One region of the Glutamicibacter nicotianae genome, then DNA from elsewhere that is predicted to be linked to it. Evidence: predicted binding sites of a transcription regulator. Region 1 holds the regulator's gene; the other holds the start of a gene.

Region 1 (9,812 bases):
CCTGATTCGGTGACCCGCGAGAGCCTGCAGGAGCTGGCCGATGGCGGTTTCACCCGGGTGTCCTTCGGCATGCAGTCGGCGGTGCCGCATGTGCTCAAGGTGCTGGAGCGCACCCATGATCCGAAGCGGGTTCCGCAAGCGGTTGCCTGGGCGCGCGAAGCCGGCCTGGATGTCAGTGTGGATCTGATTTATGGCACACCGGGGGAGAGCCTTGAGGATTGGCGCACCAGTATCGAAGCCGCGCTGAGCTACGAGCCTGATCATATTTCGGCCTACGCGCTGATCATCGAGGAGGGCACCAAGCTCGCGGCCCAGATCCGCCGCGGCCAGGTGCCCAACATCGACGATGACGATCATGCCGAAAAGTACCAGATGGCCGATGAGATGTTTGCCGCGGCCGGTTTCTCCTGGTACGAGGTCAGCAACTGGGCCAAGACCGCGGCCAATGCGTGCCAGCACAACATCGCCTACTGGAAGGGCGGCGACTGGTGGGGTGCAGGCCCTGGCGCGCATTCGCACGTTGGCGGACTGCGCTGGTGGAATGTGAAGCATCCAGCCGCCTATCAGCAGCGGATCGACGCCGGAATTTCGCCGGGACACGGCCGCGAGTACCCGGATGCCCAAGCCGTGCAGCTGGAACGCACCATGCTGCTGACCCGCTTGAGCTCTGGAATGCAGATCAGCGAGCTCGATGAGACCGGACGCAAGAAGATTGCCGGTTTGCTCGCAGACGAGCTGATTGATGCCAAGGCAGCATTCTCCGGGACCTTGGTGTTAACGCAGCGAGGCCGGCTCCTGGCCGACCTCGTGGTGCGTAAACTGCTTGATTTCTGAGACTGGGTAGCTGGCGCTACTTCATCAGCCTCAGATTGAATCCATAGCGGTAGGGGCGTCCCTTGTTGGCCTGGATGGCGGCAAGGGCGCCGGAGACCGTCATGTAGACCCACAGGGCCACGGCCAGAACTGCAAAAAGCCAGCCGATCACCGGCAAGATCATCAGCACGTTGAACACGATGGCCAGAATGGTCAGCGGGAACGTGAAATTGAACGCTTCCTTGGATTCCTGTGCAGTGAATGGGCCGCGGTCACGGAATACGGCGAAGACGATTGCCGATGGAACACAACCCAAGATGGCGCCGAAGTGGGCCATCGTGGCCCACTGGCGGTCTTCTGAAGGAGTCAGCGGCAGCGCAGAGGTCCGGGAACCTTCGAAGCGGGAATTCTCCGATGGCTTCGTCTGGCGTGATGTCACTATTAATCCTTGTCTTGCTTAAGTGTGGTTCCTCTTATCATAGCGACCGCGGCTGAGCGGACGGGGAGATTCGCCGACTAATCTCCAACTATTAGTCAATCGTTAGGAAACCGTAATCTTCGGTCGTGAGAAAATCGATCAATTCTTCTATTCGGCCCAGCAGCTGCGGTTCAAGCTGCCCGTAATTCTGCACCGTCGACAACAGCCGCTGCCATCCGATGCCGATATCCTCTGCCGTAGCGTGCGGCCAGCCAAAGGCCTTGAGCACTCCGGTTTTCCAGTCGACCCCCTTGGAGATGACCGGCCACGCCTTGATGCCCAGGGTCGCAGGCTTGATCGCCTGCCACACGTCAACGTAGGGGTGGCCGAGGATCAGCACGTTATCGGCCGCGCCGGGAACCTGCATCGCCTCGGCGACAATACGCGATTCCTTGCTGCCAGCGACCAGGTGGTCGACCAGGATTCCCAGACGACGCTGCGGCGACGGGGCGAAGTCGCGGATGGCGCCGGCCAGATCGTCAACGCCATGCAGCGGTTCGACGACAATGCCTTCGACACGCAAGTCGTGGCCCCAGACTTTTTCAACCAGCTCGGCATCGTGCTTGCCTTCAACCCAGATGCGGCTGGCCCTGGCCTCCCGGGCCTTCAGCCCCGCAACGGCACGCGAACCCGAAGCGGAAACCAGGTTCTTCGGCTCCGCGGCCTTGGCGACGGGCTCGACAATTTCCACCGGTTCCCCTTCGAGGAGGAACCCGAAGCCGGCTTGGAAGGAACGGCTCTTGCCATGGCGGTCTTCGAGCGTGATCACGCGCATACCGCCGGACTTTTCGGTACGGATGACTTCTCCCACCCAACCTGAGGTGGCATCTTCCAGGATCATGCCACGTTCCACGGGGACCTGGCGGAGTTTTCGAGGTGCCGGTGCACTGAGATCTCGTGGTCCCCAGGAGTAATTAGCCACGTACTGCCTTTCGCTGTGATCGAATACGCTCGAAATCCAATGCTAGCAACAGCTAAACGTATTAGACTTGGCACTTGACAGGTTAGAGTGCCAAGGCTGGGCACAGGGAATCCAAGGAGGTGCTGTCATGTCGGAGCCACGACGCTTGGACGTTCTGCGTGCCATCGTGGAGGACTACGTCCAATCCCGTGAGCCGGTGGGTTCCAAAGCGCTCCTCGACCGCCACAACCTCGGCGTCAGCGCCGCGACGATCCGCAATGACATGGCTTTGCTGGAAGAGGAGGGGCTGATTGCCGCTCCGCATACTTCCTCCGGACGCATCCCCACCGAAAAGGGCTACCGCCGCTTCGTGGACGAGATCGGCGAACTGAAGCCGCTGTCGCGGGCCGAACGCGACGCCATCAACAAGATCCTGGATAACTCCACGGACCTCGACGAGATGCTCAAGAGCACCGTGCGCCTGCTGTCACGATTGACCAACCAGGTGGCGATGATTCAGGTGCCGCACTATGACACCGCGTCATTGAAGAACCTCGAACTGGTGGGCTTGGGCCCAACCCAGGTGCTGATGGTGATGATCGCCTCCAACGGCACGGTGGACCAGCGGATGATGCCGGTCAAGCGTTCCTACAGCGATGACGAGCTGGGCGAGCTGAAGTCGTGGCTGCTGAATAATTTCGGGGGAGTGCAGCTGGCGGAGCTGGCCGGCCGGCTCGGCCGCATGGAGCTCAGCCCGGCACAGCAGGCCGACCCGTTGGTGGAGCATGTGATCGGCGCGCTGGAAGAAATGGCCCAAGCAGCCAATGCCCAGCGCATCATCATGGCCGGCACCGCCAACCTCGCCCGCGTGGAGGGGGACTTCCCGCTGAGCATCACCCCGGTGCTCGAGGCGCTCGAAGAGCAGGTGGTGCTGCTCAAGCTCTTCTCCGAGCTGGAAGCCGATTCTCGCGGGGTGGCCGTGGCGATCGGCACCGAGCACCACTATGGCCAGCTCTCGGATGCAGCAGTGGTCGCGACGACCTATGGCGCCGATGTGCGCAACAAGCTCGGGGTCCTGGGCCCCACCCGGATGAACTATCCGACCTCCATGGCCTCGGTGCGTGCGGTGGCACGGTACCTGTCGAAGATTTTGGCTAGCTAGCCTCGCTGGGCACCAGCCCGGCACGAATGAAGTTTAAGAGTCTTAGGAAAGGACACGGCGAATAACGTGAGCTCGCATTACGAGACCCTGGGTGTAGCCAAGGACGCGACCCCGCAGGAAATCAAGAGTGCCTACCGGAAGCTGGCACGTAAGCTGCACCCGGATGTGAACCCGAGCGATGAAGCTGCAGAGCAGTTCAAGCTGGTCACCCGAGCCTATGAAGTACTTTCCGACCAGACCAAGCGCGCCAACTACGACGCCACCGGCGATGAGAACGGCAACGGCCACCCGGGCTTCGGCGGGGGCCAGGGCTTTGGCGGCTTCGGCGACATCTTCGAGCAGTTCTTCGGCGGCGGCCAGGGCCAGGGCCCGGCATCGCGCACCCAGCCGGGCCGCGACGCGCTGATCACCATCACCATCGACCTTGAGGACGCGGTCAAGGGCACCGTGTACCCGCTTGAGATGGAAACCGCCGTCACCTGCAAAACCTGCAACGGCTCGTGCACCCGCGAGGGCACCAGCCCGGTCACCTGCGACATCTGCCATGGTGCAGGCCAGGTCCAGCGTCCGGTGCGTTCCTTCCTGGGCCAGATGATGACCGTGGAAACCTGTGCTGCCTGCCGCGGTTTCGGCACCACCATCCCGGACCCCTGCCTGGAGTGCAACGGCGAAGGCCGCGTGCGCGAGCACGTCTCCAAGTCGCTGAACGTTCCTGCAGGTGTCGACTCCGGCACCCGCATTCAGCTGCGCGGCCAGGGCGAAGCCGGTCCGGGCGGCGGCCCGAACGGCAACCTGTTCGTCGAGGTCGACGTGCGCCGCCACAAGGTGTTCGAACGCTCCGGCACCGACCTGCACGCCAAGATGAGCCTGCCGATGACCGCCGCGGCCCTAGGCTGCGAGCTGAAGCTGGAAACCTTCGACGGCGAGCAGGCCATCAATGTCGAGCCTGGCGCCCAGGATGGCGACACCGTGACCCTGCCGGGCCTCGGCGTGCCGCGCCTGCGCGGAGGCAAGCGCGGGGACATCATCGTGCACCTGCAGGTGGAGACCCCGACAAAGCTGGACTCTGCGCAACGCGAGCTGCTCGAGCAGCTGGCCAAGCTGCGTGGCGAGGAAATGACGGCCGGCCGTGTCGAGCATTCCGGCGGCATGTTCTCCCGCCTGCGCGACAAGCTGAACCAGCGCTAGGTCATGAGCAACCACAGCTTCGTCATCGACGCCCAGCAGGGCCAGGATGCCTCTGTCGGCGACGTGCTCGAGCTCGACGGCCCCGAGGCGCACCACGCAGTCACCGTCAAGCGGGCCGCCGCCGGCGAGCAGCTGGACCTGCTCGATGGCAAGGGGCTGCGCCTGACCGTGGAGGTCGTCGCCACCGCCAAGGATCTGCTGCGCGTCAAGGTCCTGCGGCGCACCGAGGAAGCCGTCAGCGACCACCCGGTCACCCTGGTCCAGGCCCTGTCCAAGGGGGACCGCGACCTGCAGGCTGTTGAGGCCGCCGTCGAGCTTGGCGCCCTGGCTGTGCGCCCTTGGCAGGCCGACCGGTCGATCGTGCGCTGGAACGCGGCCAAGGTCGAGAAGGCCATGACCAAGTGGCGTGCCCAGGTGCGCTCAGCGCAGAAGCAGTCCCGCCGCGCCTATGAGCCAGAGGTACTGGACCCGATGGGCTCCAAGGAGCTGGCCAAGGCCATTGCCGAGGATGCCGCGCGCGGCGCTCTGGTCCTGGTCCTGCATGAGCAGGCTGCGGATTCGGTCGCGGGGCACGTGCAGTCGTGGCTCGCCGAGGCGCAGCCCGGCCAGGAGGTCATCATGATCGTCGGTCCGGAAGGCGGCATCTCGGACACGGAACTGCAGTCCTTCGTGGATGCCGGTGCGCATGCAGCCCTGCTCGGCCAGCACGTGCTGCGCGCTTCGACCGCCGGTCCGGCGGCACTAGTCTTGATCCGCCATCTGATCGGCGAGATCTAGCTTCATGCAATCTTGCGAGCATCGAAAGTGCTCCGTGCAAGCCTAGGGCGCGCCTGCGCTCGGCTTGTGCGGAGCAATTCTGCTTTTGGCGGGCACGCAAGTTTCTGCACCTCGACCTGGCATGGCCCAGGCGACCGCCATCCGGCTCGACGTGCAGGATCTTCGTTCGCCGCAGTGCATCCCATGGTTGTGAAGGCAGTTTCGCAGGCAGCCTGAAGCGGGAAAATTCGGCGCTATCGCGCCATTAGTTGCTGTTCGCGGGACAGGGATCGTTGCCTTTCGCAACCACGTCAGGGCCGCTGCAGGAAACCGGGAACCGGCCGGCAACAGTGGCGGTACGCTACTCGACGCGGAAGTCGCTGATGACCTTGCCGACCAGATGCTCTGATCCAGTTTCAAGTCCCCAGAAGGTTAGGCGGTAGGATCCTGCACGCAGATCGGTGGTCAGTGTGAAGGAACCGTCGTCCTTGATCTGCCCGGGATTGACCTGCTTCTGCGCGGTCATCACCGTGAGCTTGCCGTCGGCGTCCTTGCGCTGCAAGGAGTAGAAGGTGCCGATATCGAACTGGGTGGTTCGGCCATTGATCTTGATCGAGCCGTTTTTCAAGGTCGCGCCGAACTGCGGATCAATGATCCAGATCGGTGCAATGAACTCCGCATCGCGTGCGTAGACATCCTTGAGCCGGAATCCGTCGAAGACCGTCGCGTTGGCTTGGCCGTCCACCAGGATGCGGACCGTCGGGGCGGTATCCCCGACAACCAGGCCAGCGCTGGCGGCTGCTGCCGTGGCGGTGAAGACGAGCTGCTGGATGGCCCGTTCGGAGAGTCCCTGATCCAGTCGGGCGCTGAACACCTTGGCTGGAAGATCCAGCGTGATGACATTCGCGTTGCTGATGGAAACGCCGATTTCATCGGTTGGCTTCAGATGGGTATAGCGCTTCGGCTTCATCGGGTCTGCGGTGAGCAGCGTCCAGATCGCATCGCCAATGGGTTCCTGATGGCGGGTGTCCTGGATGTATTCGCGGTACAGGTACACGCCGGTGTCCGTGTTTTCCAGCCAGTAGACCGGCAGGATGGCGGCCATGCCGACATCCTCGCCAGCGTCGGTGGCGCTCGGCAGGTTCAGCGATGCGGCCGCGGGGGTCGAAGGCATCTCATAGGAGCTCTCGCGATTCGTCAACCCGCAGCCTGCGGCGACGACGAGAGCGGCAGTGATTCCCAAAACGCCGAATCGACGTGGAATCTTCCGCAAGATCCTTGATTGCACTGCGAACCAATCCGTGGTGATTTATTGCTGTTTCGGCCCGCGGCAGTTGCGGAACCGCTCTCAAGCTTGCCATATTCGAGGCGGCTAACAGGCTAAAACTAGCCCAACTTACTAATCCGTAACCAAATCTATATGTTCGCCACATGCTCCTATTAGCATCATTCAAGAGTGCTTTCAGGTATTCCGGCTTACGCTGAGACCTGAATTTTCTCCGGATTGGCCTGAGACTCGATAGAATGGCAAGCACAACAATTCTCGAACACTACGAAGCTCGCAAAGGGGCGCCGCGCACTGCATGCAGGTTGAACAGAATAAAGCGACCGCGGACAACGGATCCGCATCGCTCACCATCAGTTTCGATACGGCTGAGCTCATGATTGCCACGCTGGGCCCCAATGACGAGCTATTGCGGATCCTCTCCGGAGCCTACCCGCATGTCAGCTTCCGCCCCAACGGCCAAGCCCTGGCCCTGGTCGGCGATCCCCAGCAAGTCCGCAAGGCCCAGCGAGTCACCGAGGAAGCGCGTTCGCTGGCCACCCGCGGCTCGCGCATGAGCGCCGAAACCATCGAGCAGATCATCAAGATGCTCAGCGCCGGCAACCCAGATGCGCCCACCGACGTCCTGGGCCTGAAGATCCTCTCGGGACGCGGACGCTCCATCCGGCCCAAGACTGTGAACCAGAAGAGCTATGTCGACGCCATCGAGGATTCGACCATCACCTTCGGCATCGGCCCGGCCGGCACCGGAAAGACATTCCTGGCCATGGCCATGGCCGTCGCCGCCCTGCAGGACAAGCAGGTCAACCGCATCATCCTGACCCGTCCTGCGGTTGAGGCGGGGGAGAAGCTGGGCTTCTTACCCGGCTCGTTGACCGAGAAGATCGACCCGTACCTGCGTCCGCTCTACGATGCCCTGCACGACATGGTCAATCCGGAAACCATTCCGCAGCTGCTGGAAGCCGGAACCATTGAGGTTGCACCGCTGGCCTATATGCGCGGCCGCACGCTCAATGACGCGTTCGTGATCCTGGATGAAGCGCAGAACACCACCACCGAGCAGATGAAGATGTTCCTCACCCGCCTTGGGTTCGGTTCGAAGATGGTAGTAACCGGCGATGTCACCCAAGTGGATCTGCCGAACAATGCCACTTCCGGGTTGCGCATGGCCAGCGATGTCCTCGACGGCATCGACGACATCAGCATCTGCCGGCTCGACTCTTCGGATGTGGTGCGCCACCGCCTGATTGCCGACATCGTCACAGCCTACGACCGTTGGGATGACACCCGACGCAAAGAACACGACCGGGGACGCCGCAGCAAATGAGCATCGAAGTAAATAACGAAACCGAGTACGACGTCGACCTCCAGGACGTCAACGCCTTGGCCGAATCGGTGATGCGGGCCATGTTCTTGCACCCGGAAACCGAGGTGTCCATCGTTTTCATCGACGAGGAAGCCATGAGCGCCCTGCATGTCGAGTGGATGGACCTCGAAGGCCCCACCGACGTGATGAGCTTCCCGATGGATGAGCTGCGTCCGGGCACCGCCGGCGCGCCGGGGGAGAACGGCATCCTTGGCGACATCGTGATCTGCCCCTCGGTCGCCGAAGCCCAGGCCAAGGCCGGCGGGCACAGCACGCACGACGAGATCCTGCTGCTGACCACCCATGGCCTGCTGCACCTGATGGGCTTCGACCACATGGAACCAGCAGAAAAGGAAGAGATGTTCGCACTGCAGCGCAAGCTGCTGGAATCCCACACTGGCCGCCCAGCACCGAAGGAAACGGTGGAATAACCCGGTGGAAATCATCTTGCTGGTCCTGGCCCTGGTTTTCATGGCCTTCTCGGCCGTGCTGACCGCTGTCGACTCGGCCTTCTACGCGTTATCCCGGCACGCGGCCGAACGCCTGCGCGCCGAATCCAATTCCAAGTCGCTCTCCGCGATCCTGGATGAGGCGCAAAGCCACGCCCAGGCGGTGAAGTTCTGGCGCATCTGGTTCGAGACCGCTTCGGCGGTCGCCGTGGCCCTGCTCGTTTCCCAGTGGATCGAGAATGTGTGGCTGATCGGCATGATCTCCACAATTGCCATGGCCGCCCTGGGTTTCGTCCTGGTCAGCGTGTCCCCGCGGCGCTACGGGCGGTCCAACGCGCAGAAGGTCGTGCAGTCCACCGCCACCCTGGTCCGCTTCCTGCGCCTGGTCCTGGGGCCGGTCACCAACTGGCTGGCATCCATTGCCAAGGCGTTGAGCCCCGGCGGGGCGGATGGCGAGGGCTATCTGGGCAAGGAACGCCTGCGCGATCTGGTGGATCGCGCCTCCGAAGGCGAGGACCTGGACGAGGAATCGGCCGAACTGATCTCCTCGGTGATCGACCTGGAGGAGACCAGCGTCCGCTCCGTGATGGTGCCGCGCACCGACATGGTGGTGCTGGATGCTGACCATTCATTCCACAGCGCCATGGACCTGTTCATCGCCTCGGGCTTCTCCCGCATCCCGCTGATCGGCGAGGATACCGATGACATCCAGGGGATCATCTACCTCAAGGACCTGATCCGCGAAATCCACGGCCTGCAGCAGGCGCAGTCCCTGGCCGACCTGGCGCGCAAGGTCCGCTTCGTTCCCGAATCGAAGTCCGCGGCAGAGCTGATGCAGGAACTGCAGCAGGAGTCAATCCACCTGGCAGTGGTCATCGACGAATACGGCGGCACCGCGGGCCTGGTGACCCTGGAGGACCTGCTGGAGGAAATCGTGGGCGAGATCGACGACGAGTATGATCGTTCCCGGGCGGAACTGATCGAGAACCCCGACGGTTCGATCTTCGCCGTGGCAGCCGCATCCATTGACGATGTGGCCGACCACTTCGGCATGCACATCGAGGAAGAGGACGTCGATACCGTCGGCGGCCTGCTCTCCAAGGCCTTGGAATCCGTGCCGGTACTCGGTTCCACCGCTGATGTGCACGGCCTGCGCCTGACCGTGGTGGCCCTTGCTGGCCGCCGCAACCGCATCGGCAAAATCCATGTAGAGCGCCTGGAAGCAGACGCATCCGACCATATTGAGAACGACGAGGATTCCTCAGATGAGTGAGAACCAGAACCTGCTCGCCGCCAGCGGATGGCCCGAGGGCTTCCGCTCCGGCTTCACCTCCTTCGTGGGCCGCCCGAACGCCGGCAAGTCCACGCTGACCAATGCGTTGGTGGGCCAGAAGGTGGCCATCACCTCCGCCAA
Region 2 (9,812 bases), 1.2 Mb from region 1:
GGAGTACGAGCATCTTCCGCGCCATGTGCTTGCCGCCGGGCGCAGCAAGATCCTAGCCAGCTTGCTGGAGAAGGAACGGATCTACGGCACCCCCGCCGGATACCAGCGCTGGGATCGCATCGCCCGGCATAATCTGCAGACCGAACTGGAACTGCTGCATGGCTGGCTTTAGCCCGGTGCCCGTTGCACGCACAACGGCCGATGGCCCGGATCCTTCCTTGGAAGGATCCGGGCCATCGGCGCGTTGACTGCGTGCTTAGTGCATGCGGGAAGCTTAGAAGCCGCCCATTCCGCCCATGCCGCCCATGTCATCGCCACCGGCTGGAGCAGCGCCAGCAGGAGCTGGCTTATCTGCGACAACAGCTTCAGTGGTCAGGAACAGGCCAGCGATCGATGCGGCGTTCTGCAGTGCCGAACGGGTCACCTTCACTGGGTCGTTGACGCCTGCTTCGAGCAGGTTCACGTACTCGCCGGTTGCGGCGTTCAGGCCGTGGCCAGCAGCCAGGCCCTTGACCTTGTCAGCGACAACGCCTGGCTCCAGGCCGGCGTTCAGTGCGATCTGCTTCAGCGGGGCTTCGATGCCAACGCGAACGATGTTCGCACCGGTTGCCTCGTCGCCTTCCAGAGCCAGCTTCTCGAAAGCAGCGGCGCCAGCCTGAATCAGTGCAACGCCGCCACCGGCGACGATGCCTTCTTCAACAGCAGCCTTGGCGTTGCGCACGGCATCCTCGATGCGGTGCTTGCGCTCCTTGAGCTCCACCTCGGTAGCAGCGCCGGCCTTCAGCACAGCGACACCGCCGGAGAGCTTTGCGTGGCGCTCCTGCAGCTTCTCGCGGTCGTAGTCCGAGTCGGTGTTCTTGATCTCGGCGGCGATCTGCGCCTTGCGGCCCTCGATGGCGTCGGCTTCGCCGCCGCCTTCAACGATGGTGGTCTCGTCCTTGGTGATGACGACCTTGCGGGCGGTACCCAGGACCTCCAGGCCGACGTTGTCCAGCGACAGGCCGATTTCCTCGGAGACGACCTGGCCGCCGGTGAGGATGGCGATGTCGGTCAGCATGGCCTTGCGGCGATCGCCGAAGCCCGGAGCCTTGACGGCAACGGACTTGAACAGGCCGCGGATCTTGTTCAGGATCAGGGTGGCCAGGGCTTCGCCCTCGACGTCTTCGGCGATGATCAGCAGCGACTTGTTCGACTGCATGACCTTCTCCAGCAAGGTCACCATGTCCTTGACCGAGGAGATCTTCGAGTTCACGATGAGGATGTATGGGTCCTCGAGAACGGTTTCCTGGCGCTCTGCGTCGGTGACGAAGTAAGCGGAGATGTAGCCCTTGTCGAAGCGCATGCCCTCTGCCAGCTCCAGCTCCAGGCCGAAGGTGTTGGACTCTTCAACGGTGATGACACCCTGCTCGCCAACCTTGTCCAGAGCCTCAGCGATCAGGGCGCCGATCTCGGTATCGCCTGCGGAGATCGAAGCGGTAGCGGCGATCTGCTCCTTGGACTCGATCTTCTTCGCAGCGGCGAACAGCTCGGCGGTGACGGCTTCTACAGCCTTGTCGATGCCGCGGCGCAGCGCGATCGGGTCGGCACCTGCGGCAACGTTGCGCAGGCCTTCCTTGACCAGTGCCTGTGCGAGCACGGTTGCGGTGGTGGTACCGTCGCCGGCGACGTCGTCAGTCTTCTTGGCAACTTCCTTGACCAGCTCTGCGCCGATCTTCTCGTAAGGCTCTTCGAGGTCGATTTCCTTAGCGATGGACACGCCGTCGTTGGTGATAGTAGGAGCGCCCCACTTCTTCTCCAGAACAACGTTGCGGCCGCGTGGGCCCAGGGTGACCTTCACGGCGTCAGCAAGGGTGTTCAGGCCGCGCTCTAGTCCGCGGCGTGCTTCCTCGTCAAATGCAATCATCTTAGCCATTGTGGCGTACGGTCCTTTCGGGACGATTTTGCGAAAATGCAACCGACAGACAGCGCCCGCGACGGACGAGTGGACCGGCGCGGCATCGGGCCAGCAACCGTTTCAGCTCTCGCTATCTGAGGTATTTTCCACGCTTCAGGCGCCGCATCCGCCATCCGGCGCTTCGGACGTTCCTGGTGAACGCACAAGCCGACCGGCGTTAGCAGTCGCAACGCATGAGTGCTAATACAAATATTGGCACTCTCGCATGGCGAGTGCAAGCCGATCGGCTCTGAGCGTATGGAATTATGAACGAATTATTCGTTGAGCCCCAGGGTGTCGTCGGATCCCAAAACGACGGTGACCCGGTTCGGAATGTTGCTGGTCTGCAGGACTTCGTCGATATTCAGGACTTCTGCGGCTTTTTCAGCGGTGGTCCGGTAGGCCTCGGACATGTAGTAGACCGCGGACACTTCGGCCGACTTGGTCCAGTTGTCGGCGACGACGCTGGTGAACCCGGCTTCGGTCATGGCTTCCTCGCCAGCGTTGGCCAGGCCGGCGACGCTTGCCGCGTTGTAGACGCCAATCAGCTGGCCATAGAGGACGTCTTCGTCATCGATGGTGCTTGATGGCGATTCGGATTCGCTCGGTGTTGCTTCCTCGGAGGACTCGGCCGTCTCTTCCTGCGATTGCGAGGTTTCGCTTTCAGCCGAAGTCGCAAGGGTCTCCTTGAGCTGCGGACCGAAGATGAAGGACAAGGCACCGATCACCAGCACGAGCACTGCGGTCAGCACCACCCAGCGCAATTTCCCACCGGTTGACTTTGACGCGGCGGACTGCGCCCATCCGTGGGCGTGGTGCGAACCCACACGGGTGCTGAATTCCGGAACGCGATCAAATTCGTCACGCGGGTAGTTGGTCATTCTCGTCCTTGCTCGAGGTCTGATTGGTCACGGCAGGCAGGGTTATCGTCCCGTGCCGACCTTACCGCCCACGCGACGTTTTGTAGAACGTGCTCTGCGCAGGCGCTTGACCAACATCGGGTCGTAGGCCAGTGCCGCGTCGGTTTCAATCAGCTGGTTCAGCAGCTGGTAGTAATTCGTCGGCGACATCGAAAACTGCTTGGTAATGGCTTGTTCCTTGGCCCCTGCATACTTCCACCACAACTTTTCCAGGTTGAGGATCTGTTGCGAACGCTCGTCCAATTCCGAATCCGGGTTCATCACGAAATCCGCCAGCAATCCATTCTCAGCCATACGTTCTCACCTCGGTTCTTGGATCGGTTTTCTCGGGTTTCGGCTATGCATGCAATCCACCACCGGTAGATATACCACCGATATTCTAACCAATCTGCTTGCCTAACACCGTGTGGCCGAGCACAGGCACGCCAGAAAACGGCACAATTGCCTCTATGGACGATATGCAGCCAGCACTTTTCGACGCTCCCGAGCCAGCCGCGGCGCCCGTGTATGAAGCGGCGGATTTCCCGTTCTACCACGGCGCAAAATCCATGGCCGACCACGGGTTTATTGCCGAAGACTGGGTTCCTGCGCTCAGCCGCCAGGACGCGCTGCTGCGTCGCTTGGCCAGCGATTTGGCGGCCCGCTCGGCCGCCGGCGAACAGATCCTTCCAGCGCCGGAGGTGATGTTCCGCGCACTGAGCTTGCCATTATCCGAGGTCAAGGTCCTAATTATTGGCCAGGACCCCTATCCGACGCCCGGCCACCCCAACGGCTTGGCCTTCGCGGCGAATAAGCAGGTCCGCCCGCTGCCGCGTTCCCTGGCCAATATCTACAAGGAGCTGCAGGCCGATCTCGGTCTGGATCCGGTCCCGCATCCGGATCTGGGTCCCTGGCTGTCCCAGGGAGTCTTGCTGCTGAACCAGGTGCTCTCGGTGACCGCGGGCAATGCCGGCTCGCACCAGAAGCTGGGGTGGGCGCCAATCCTGCAGGCGATCCTCCAGGCGCTGAATGAGCGCCCTCTGCCTCTGGTGGCGCTGCTGTGGGGCAATCATGCGCAGAAGCTTTCCGGGTTGCTGCCCAACGCCGTGCAGCTGCAAAGCGCCCACCCCTCGCCGCTGTCCGCCTCGCGCGGCTTCTTCGGTTCCAAGCCCTTCTCGAATATCAATCGGCTCCTGTCCGATAGCGGGCAGGAGCCGATCGACTGGTCATTGCCGAGAACCTAGCGTCGGCGGATGCGCCGGCGCTCACGCCGGGCGGTAGAGGTCAGCGGACGGCACAGCGTATCGCCGAAGACGACCCCGCCAGCGATGGAAAGCATGATCGCCATCGCGTTGAACATCTCCACCAGGCCGGTGGCCATGTCTTCCACGTTGATGACGATTCCGTACATTGCGCGGAAGATCATCAAGCCGGGAAGCAGGAACATGACCGCGGGGGCTGCCAGCACCAGCTGCGGGGACCGGAGCTTGTCTGCGGCCAGCCGGGCGGCGAAACCGATCACCGTGGCTACCAGCGCCGGGGTGGCCCGGTCACCGAGTCCAATGCTTACGGCCAGCAGCTGCACCAGGTAGCCGCCGACAGCAATCCCGGCGGTAGGCAGCAGCAGGCGCAGCGCGCTTTGCTCGGTGACCGCACCGGCAACGATGGCCACGCCCACCAGGATCACCAGCAGCCAAGCCGGATACTCTGTTGTCGCGATCTGGTGGACATCGACCTTTTCCCCGCCGAGCAGATCCGAGATCACCAACGCGGTGGCAATGCCGCAGAGGATCGCCCCGTAGATCAGACTGGCAGAGAACAGGCGGCCTACCGCGGTCACCGGGAAGCCGTTGATGGCATCTTGCAATGCCGAGACGAACCTGCCCGACGGGAGCAGCAGCAGGATGCCGCCGGAAACCACCAACGCCGGATCCAGCGGTGCATGGAATTGGTGCCCCAGCAAGGCGATGCCGGTGACCGCAAAGGTCGAGGCGGCAATGGTGAAGAACTCGGGCACCCGCCAGCGCGAACCGTACCGGCCGATCTGCGTCACGAGGCTCGAAGAGAGCATCGCCACCAGCGCGCCGGCCCAAGAACCGCCGATGAACAGCACGAACGCGGCGGCGAACACTGCCCGGCCGCAGGCGACGATCCAACGCGGGAACGGCTTGGGCTGCCGGGTGATCTCCTTCAGCCGCTTGGCCGAGGCGGTGCGCGATACGCCACCGGCAATGATGTCCGAGACGAGCTCGTGCACCAGCACCATGCCGGCGTAGTTCGCAGTGTAGGAGCGAACCACGCGCAGCACCGAATAGCTTTCGGCATCCGGCGGGCTGTAGTTCAAATGCAGGGACTGGTTGGTGATGTCCACATCCAAGTGGCTCAGGCCCAGCGCCGCGGTCACCGCGATGATGCTGGTTTCCACTTCCAGGGCGCCTGCGCCGTAGCGGATCAGGGTCTCGCCCAAGTCCAGCGCGAATTCCATGGTGCGCCGGTTGGATGCGTCCTGGTCCACATTGATCTTGGGGTTGGCGTAAGGCGTGCCCTGGAGACGCTCAACGATATTCAGCGCCTGGGTGGGAGGGGTGTCCGAGATCCACATTTTCGCCAGCAGGCGGCGGGCCACCGGGTTGGCACGGGTAGGCATGAGGGTGATGCCCTCATCGGTGGTATGGACCTGGCCGGTGCGCCACTCGATATCGGAGGCATCGGCAGCCGCCACATTGGCGCTGACCGCGGTGTTGAGCGGCAGTTCCGAGGCCATTGCAGGCTCTTCGGCCGGTTCCGCCGGATGGAAGCCCATGTTGATCTCACTAGTGGCAATGCGGGGCAAGGCGCCAGCGGCAGGAGTCGGATCCTCGCCTGCGGCAGTCGACTCGGCGGACTGCTCCTCGCTAGATCGATGCGCCACGAATCACTCCCCCTCAACCAAAGTTTTTCCCATGGGATTCACCATACAACCCGTGCATGGGAAGTTGGCCGGAATGGGGTGAATTCGCGAGGTATCCCCGGACACATTCAGGGGTATTTTCGGCCACTGGAATACTGCCGGTCCGCAGTTGGTTGCACCAAACGGAAGTTAGATGTGTTTGCATATATTCGGAGGTTGCAGTGACTACGCAGTTCCCCTTGCCCGAGATCGGCGCCGAGACCTTCGGCGACATCACCGAGGACGCCGACGGCAACCCGCTGAGCCATGCCCAGGTGATCCGCAATGTCATCGCCGAAGGGCAGCAGGCCGAAGCCTCGAATCTTGATTTCTTCGGCGTGGGCGAGCACCACCGCGACGACTACGCCATCTCCTCCCCCGAAATCGTGCTGGCCGCGCTGGCCAGCACCACGCAGCGCATCAAGCTGGGCACCGCGGTGACCGTGCTCTCCAGCGACGACCCGGTGCGCGTCTACGAACGCTTCGCCACCTTGGACGCGATCTCCAACGGGCGGACCGAGATCATCGCCGGTCGTGGCTCCTTCATCGAATCCTTCCCGCTGTTCGGCCTGGACCTCGAGGACTACGAGGAGCTGTTCGAGGAGAAGCTGCACCTGCTGGCCAAGCTGCGCCACGGCGCACCGGTGTCTTGGCAGGGCAAGCACCGCTCCGCATTGCGCAACCAGCAGATCTACCCGCTGCTGGAGGGCAAGCCGCTGACCACGTGGGTGGGGGTTGGCGGCAGCCCGCAGTCGGTGATCCGCGCGGCCCGGCACGGCCTGCCGCTGTGCCTGGCCATCATCGGCGGCCAGCCTTCGGCGTTCGAAGGCCTGGCCACCCTCTACCGCCGCGCGCTGGAGGAATTCGGCCAGGAGCAGCTGCCGGTCTCGGCGCACTTCCATGGCCTGGTGGCTTCCAGCGACGAGGAAGCCCTGGAAACGCTCTGGCCCCATTACCAGCGCACCATGAACCGGCTGGGGGCCGAACGGGGCTGGCCGCCTGCCAGCAAAATGCGCTTGCAGGCCTCCATGGGACCGGAGGGAGCCATGATGGCCGGCAGCCCGGAGACCGTGGCGCAAAAGATGGCCAAGGTGGCCCAGGAGCTGGGCCTGTCCCGCGTCGACGTCAAGTACTCTGCGGGATCCTTGCCGCACGAGGCGATGATGGACAGCATCAAGCTGCTTGGCGAAGAGGTCAAGCCACGGGTGCACCAGCTGCTCGGAGCTTAGCTTCCGGACTGCGCCGGAGACGGCGAAAGCCACCGCAATGCGGTGGCTTTCGTTCTTGGTGGATCTTACTGGACTCGAACCAGCGACCTTTCGCGTGTGAGGCGAACGCTCTAACCAACTGAGCTAAAGATCCATCTGCGCCCTGACTTGCTAGCCAAGTGCATAAGCAATCCTACCGGGGAAACGAGCCCCGCTCCAAATTGGCCCCGGCTCAAGCCACCGGATCCCTGCCCCGAACACGCCGATGTGCCGCATCGAACGCCGCGTTGAATCCCGGCAGCTTGGCCAGTGAGTAGAGCAGAAAAACAATGCCGAATGGTTTATTTGGGATTCACCTGAAAGTACCCTTTTCCACTTGTCAAAAAGGGACTTCAGGCTCCATAATTTTTCTAGCTCATCGAGCTCAAACTGGACCCTACAAGGAAGTTGCCGGAAGCCGCCGGCATCGGTCCCCTCAAGGCCAACGAAACCGCGCAGTGGATTTTAATCCACCGCGCAAAGCCTCATCTTTCGTTCGTTCTTAGCTTTTAGGACCGTACCCCAGTGTTTGAAAACCTGAACTTTTCCTTGTCATCCCTATGCGTTCAGCCAGCCCAGCGCGACGAATTGGCGACCCTCTACACCGTGGTCGACCAGCGCTGGCATCAGAAGTTCGATCGCCTCAGCCTCCTGGTGACCGTGCGCGACCAGGGCACCCTGGTTGCCGCCGGCCTGGTGCACGACTCCATCGTGGCGCCGACGTCCTCTATGAACGCGGTGGAACTGGGCTGCATGGCCGTGCGCGCCGACTACCGCCGCCTGGGCATCCGCCAGCATGTGACCTCATTGCGCCTGGCCCACGCCCTGCGTTCGGGCAAGACCCCGATCAGCGTCATCGATTCGCAGAACCCTGCCTCCTGGGCCTTCTACGAGCGCTCAGAGCTGTGGCAGCGCGAACGCAGCTTCGAGCACGAGGGCCGGCTCAAGTTCATCTACCAGGCCACCGAAGCCGCCTGGCAGTGGGCCGCGGACCTGCCGCAGGCTTCCGCCGACCAGGTAGCCATCCAGCTGCCTGGCGCCGCGCAGCCGGTCCCGAGCCTGGCTCTGCCCGCCAGCCCGATGCACCGCTTCGCCGCGCAGTTCGGCTCCGAGGATCCGGCCTCCGCCGTGCCGGTGATGTGACGGCCTGGGGCGGCTGTCTGGATCAGGCTAGAACAGGGCGTCCTGCTGCTCGTCCACCATGGCGTGGCCCGGCAGCGGGGCGACTTCGCCGGCCCGGCGAGCGCGAGCTGCCTCGTGCAAGTCGATCGGGGTGACCTTCAGGACCGCATCAACCATGGCGTTGAGGAACTGCGGGGCGGCAATGTCGGCAGGCACCGGGGCATGGACGCACTTGACCTCCGGATGCTCGTCCGCATCATTCCAGTCCACCAGCAGCAGGCCGGTAGCGGTGTAGCCGAAGCCGTCGCCGAAGTCGCGCAGCTTGCGGATCATGTCCACAGTGCGGCGGAAGGCAGCCGGCTCGGATTCCAGGATCGTGGCGCGCTGCACGAAGAAGAACCCGACGGCGGCCAGCGGGTAGCGGGCACGCAGGTTCGCCGCGTCGCCGTAGGCCTCTTCATAGCGGTTGGCCAGATTCTTGCCGAAGGACGAGGTCATCGCCTTGGTGCTCAGCAGCAGTTCGGGGCCGGTGGACCAGTGGGTCATCACCACGTCGGTCTGCTTCATGTAGGCGCGGCCCAGGATGCGCGCGTCGGTGCTGCCCGCCTTGCCGGCCATGATGGACTCGTGCACCTCGTCGGCCAGCCGCTCGGGCAGCTTGCGCAGCAGCTGGAGGATGTCGCTGGACAGCACCCGCGGCGCTTCGGGGCGCGGCCAGACCAGGTCGGCATCGAATCCGGCACGCCGCAGCTCGTGCGCCAGCCAGGCATCCACGCCCTGGGCGAAGCGGCCCGAACGGGTGACGGCCTTGGAACGCACCGGGATGCTCAGCAGTCGTTCGAGCACCGCGTAGGAGGGGTTGAATTCCCCGGTGACCGCGCCATTATTCAGCCAGGGCGAATCCTTCGGCGCTGACATCAAGGTGGTGTCGAATTCGGCGAAGGCCAGGGTCTTCTCGGTCGCAGGACTGGCCACTCTTATCCCTTCACTGCTTTGCTTCTGGCCTTGCGGCGTTCGAGCATGTTCATCCGCGCCGCGCGCACCGCCTCGATCGCTTCCGGCTCCAGGCCGAGCAGCGCCTTGAGCACCACTGAATCCACCAGGTTCGTGGCTTCCTGCTTGCGCCCATGGGCCAGCAGCTCGCGCACCTCGGGCTTGATGGCGCGCAGTTCCGGGGCGTGGCGCTGCACCATGCCGATGGCCGGGACCGGCAGCTGGTCGGCTTCGCGCGGCTCCAGCTTCAGGATGCCCCCGCCGTAGGAGCGTCCCACCATTTCGGCGCCGAGCATGGTCAGCGTGTTCAGCGACGCCACTGGCAGCAGCTCGCGGCCCAGCTCCCTGGCATCGGCGCCGAGGTACACCCCGTGGACCGAGTTGATATGGTGCACGGCGGCCTCGTTGGCGGTCAGCCGCGGGGTATCGGCGTTCATGTAGGTCATGAACAGATCCGGTACCGACAGCACCGGCACCCGCCACCACGGCGAGCGCACCCGGCACTTGTAGGCCGCATCCACGTTCTGCAGTTCGCCGCTGGCCACGAAGCGCGCGCCGGCGTTGCTGGGTTCCGCGGCGGGACGGAACATCCAGGCCGCCGCCCCGTGGGCTGCCAGCTTCTCCCAGCCTTCCCCGCTCAGCTCCAGCCCGCGCAGGTGGCGCGAGCCCGGCGGCGAGATGCGGATCAG

What was found. Region 1 encodes HrcA, which represses chaperone genes, less so after heat shock. Its sites were predicted from a motif close to TTNGCACTCGNNNNNNNCGAGTGCNAA; they were not measured.
Region 2: the regulator HrcA is predicted to act here: its motif matches at 2,112-2,138, upstream of groL (chaperonin GroEL).

The regions. Positions count from the first base shown of each region.
Region 1 covers NZ_JAFBCH010000001.1:1,998,169-2,007,980, reverse strand. The annotation lists gene hemW (radical SAM family heme chaperone HemW) at 1-834, shown strand, start outside; gene JOE62_RS09620 (magnetosome magnetite crystal formation protein family) at 851-1,252, opposite strand; gene JOE62_RS09615 (DUF3097 family protein) at 1,344-2,213, opposite strand; gene hrcA (heat-inducible transcriptional repressor HrcA) at 2,341-3,354, shown strand; gene dnaJ (molecular chaperone DnaJ) at 3,421-4,542, shown strand; gene JOE62_RS09600 (16S rRNA (uracil(1498)-N(3))-methyltransferase) at 4,546-5,319, shown strand; gene JOE62_RS09595 (GerMN domain-containing protein) at 5,660-6,541, opposite strand; gene JOE62_RS09590 (PhoH family protein) at 6,882-7,910, shown strand; gene ybeY (rRNA maturation RNase YbeY) at 7,907-8,380, shown strand; gene JOE62_RS09580 (CBS domain-containing protein) at 8,385-9,671, shown strand; gene era (GTPase Era) at 9,664-9,812, shown strand, end outside.
Region 2 covers NZ_JAFBCH010000001.1:824,141-833,952, reverse strand. The annotation lists gene JOE62_RS04220 (DUF4031 domain-containing protein) at 1-172, shown strand, start outside; gene groL (chaperonin GroEL) at 275-1,912, opposite strand; gene JOE62_RS04210 (LytR C-terminal domain-containing protein) at 2,209-2,814, opposite strand; gene JOE62_RS04205 (DUF3263 domain-containing protein) at 2,857-3,147, opposite strand; gene JOE62_RS04200 (uracil-DNA glycosylase) at 3,303-4,076, shown strand; gene JOE62_RS04195 (threonine/serine exporter family protein) at 4,073-5,743, opposite strand; gene JOE62_RS04190 (Atu2307/SP_0267 family LLM class monooxygenase) at 5,944-6,990, shown strand; tRNA gene JOE62_RS04185 (tRNA-Val) at 7,047-7,123, opposite strand; gene JOE62_RS04180 (GNAT family N-acetyltransferase) at 7,534-8,151, shown strand; gene JOE62_RS04175 (hypothetical protein) at 8,179-9,105, opposite strand; gene JOE62_RS04170 (HsdM family class I SAM-dependent methyltransferase) at 9,108-9,812, opposite strand, start outside.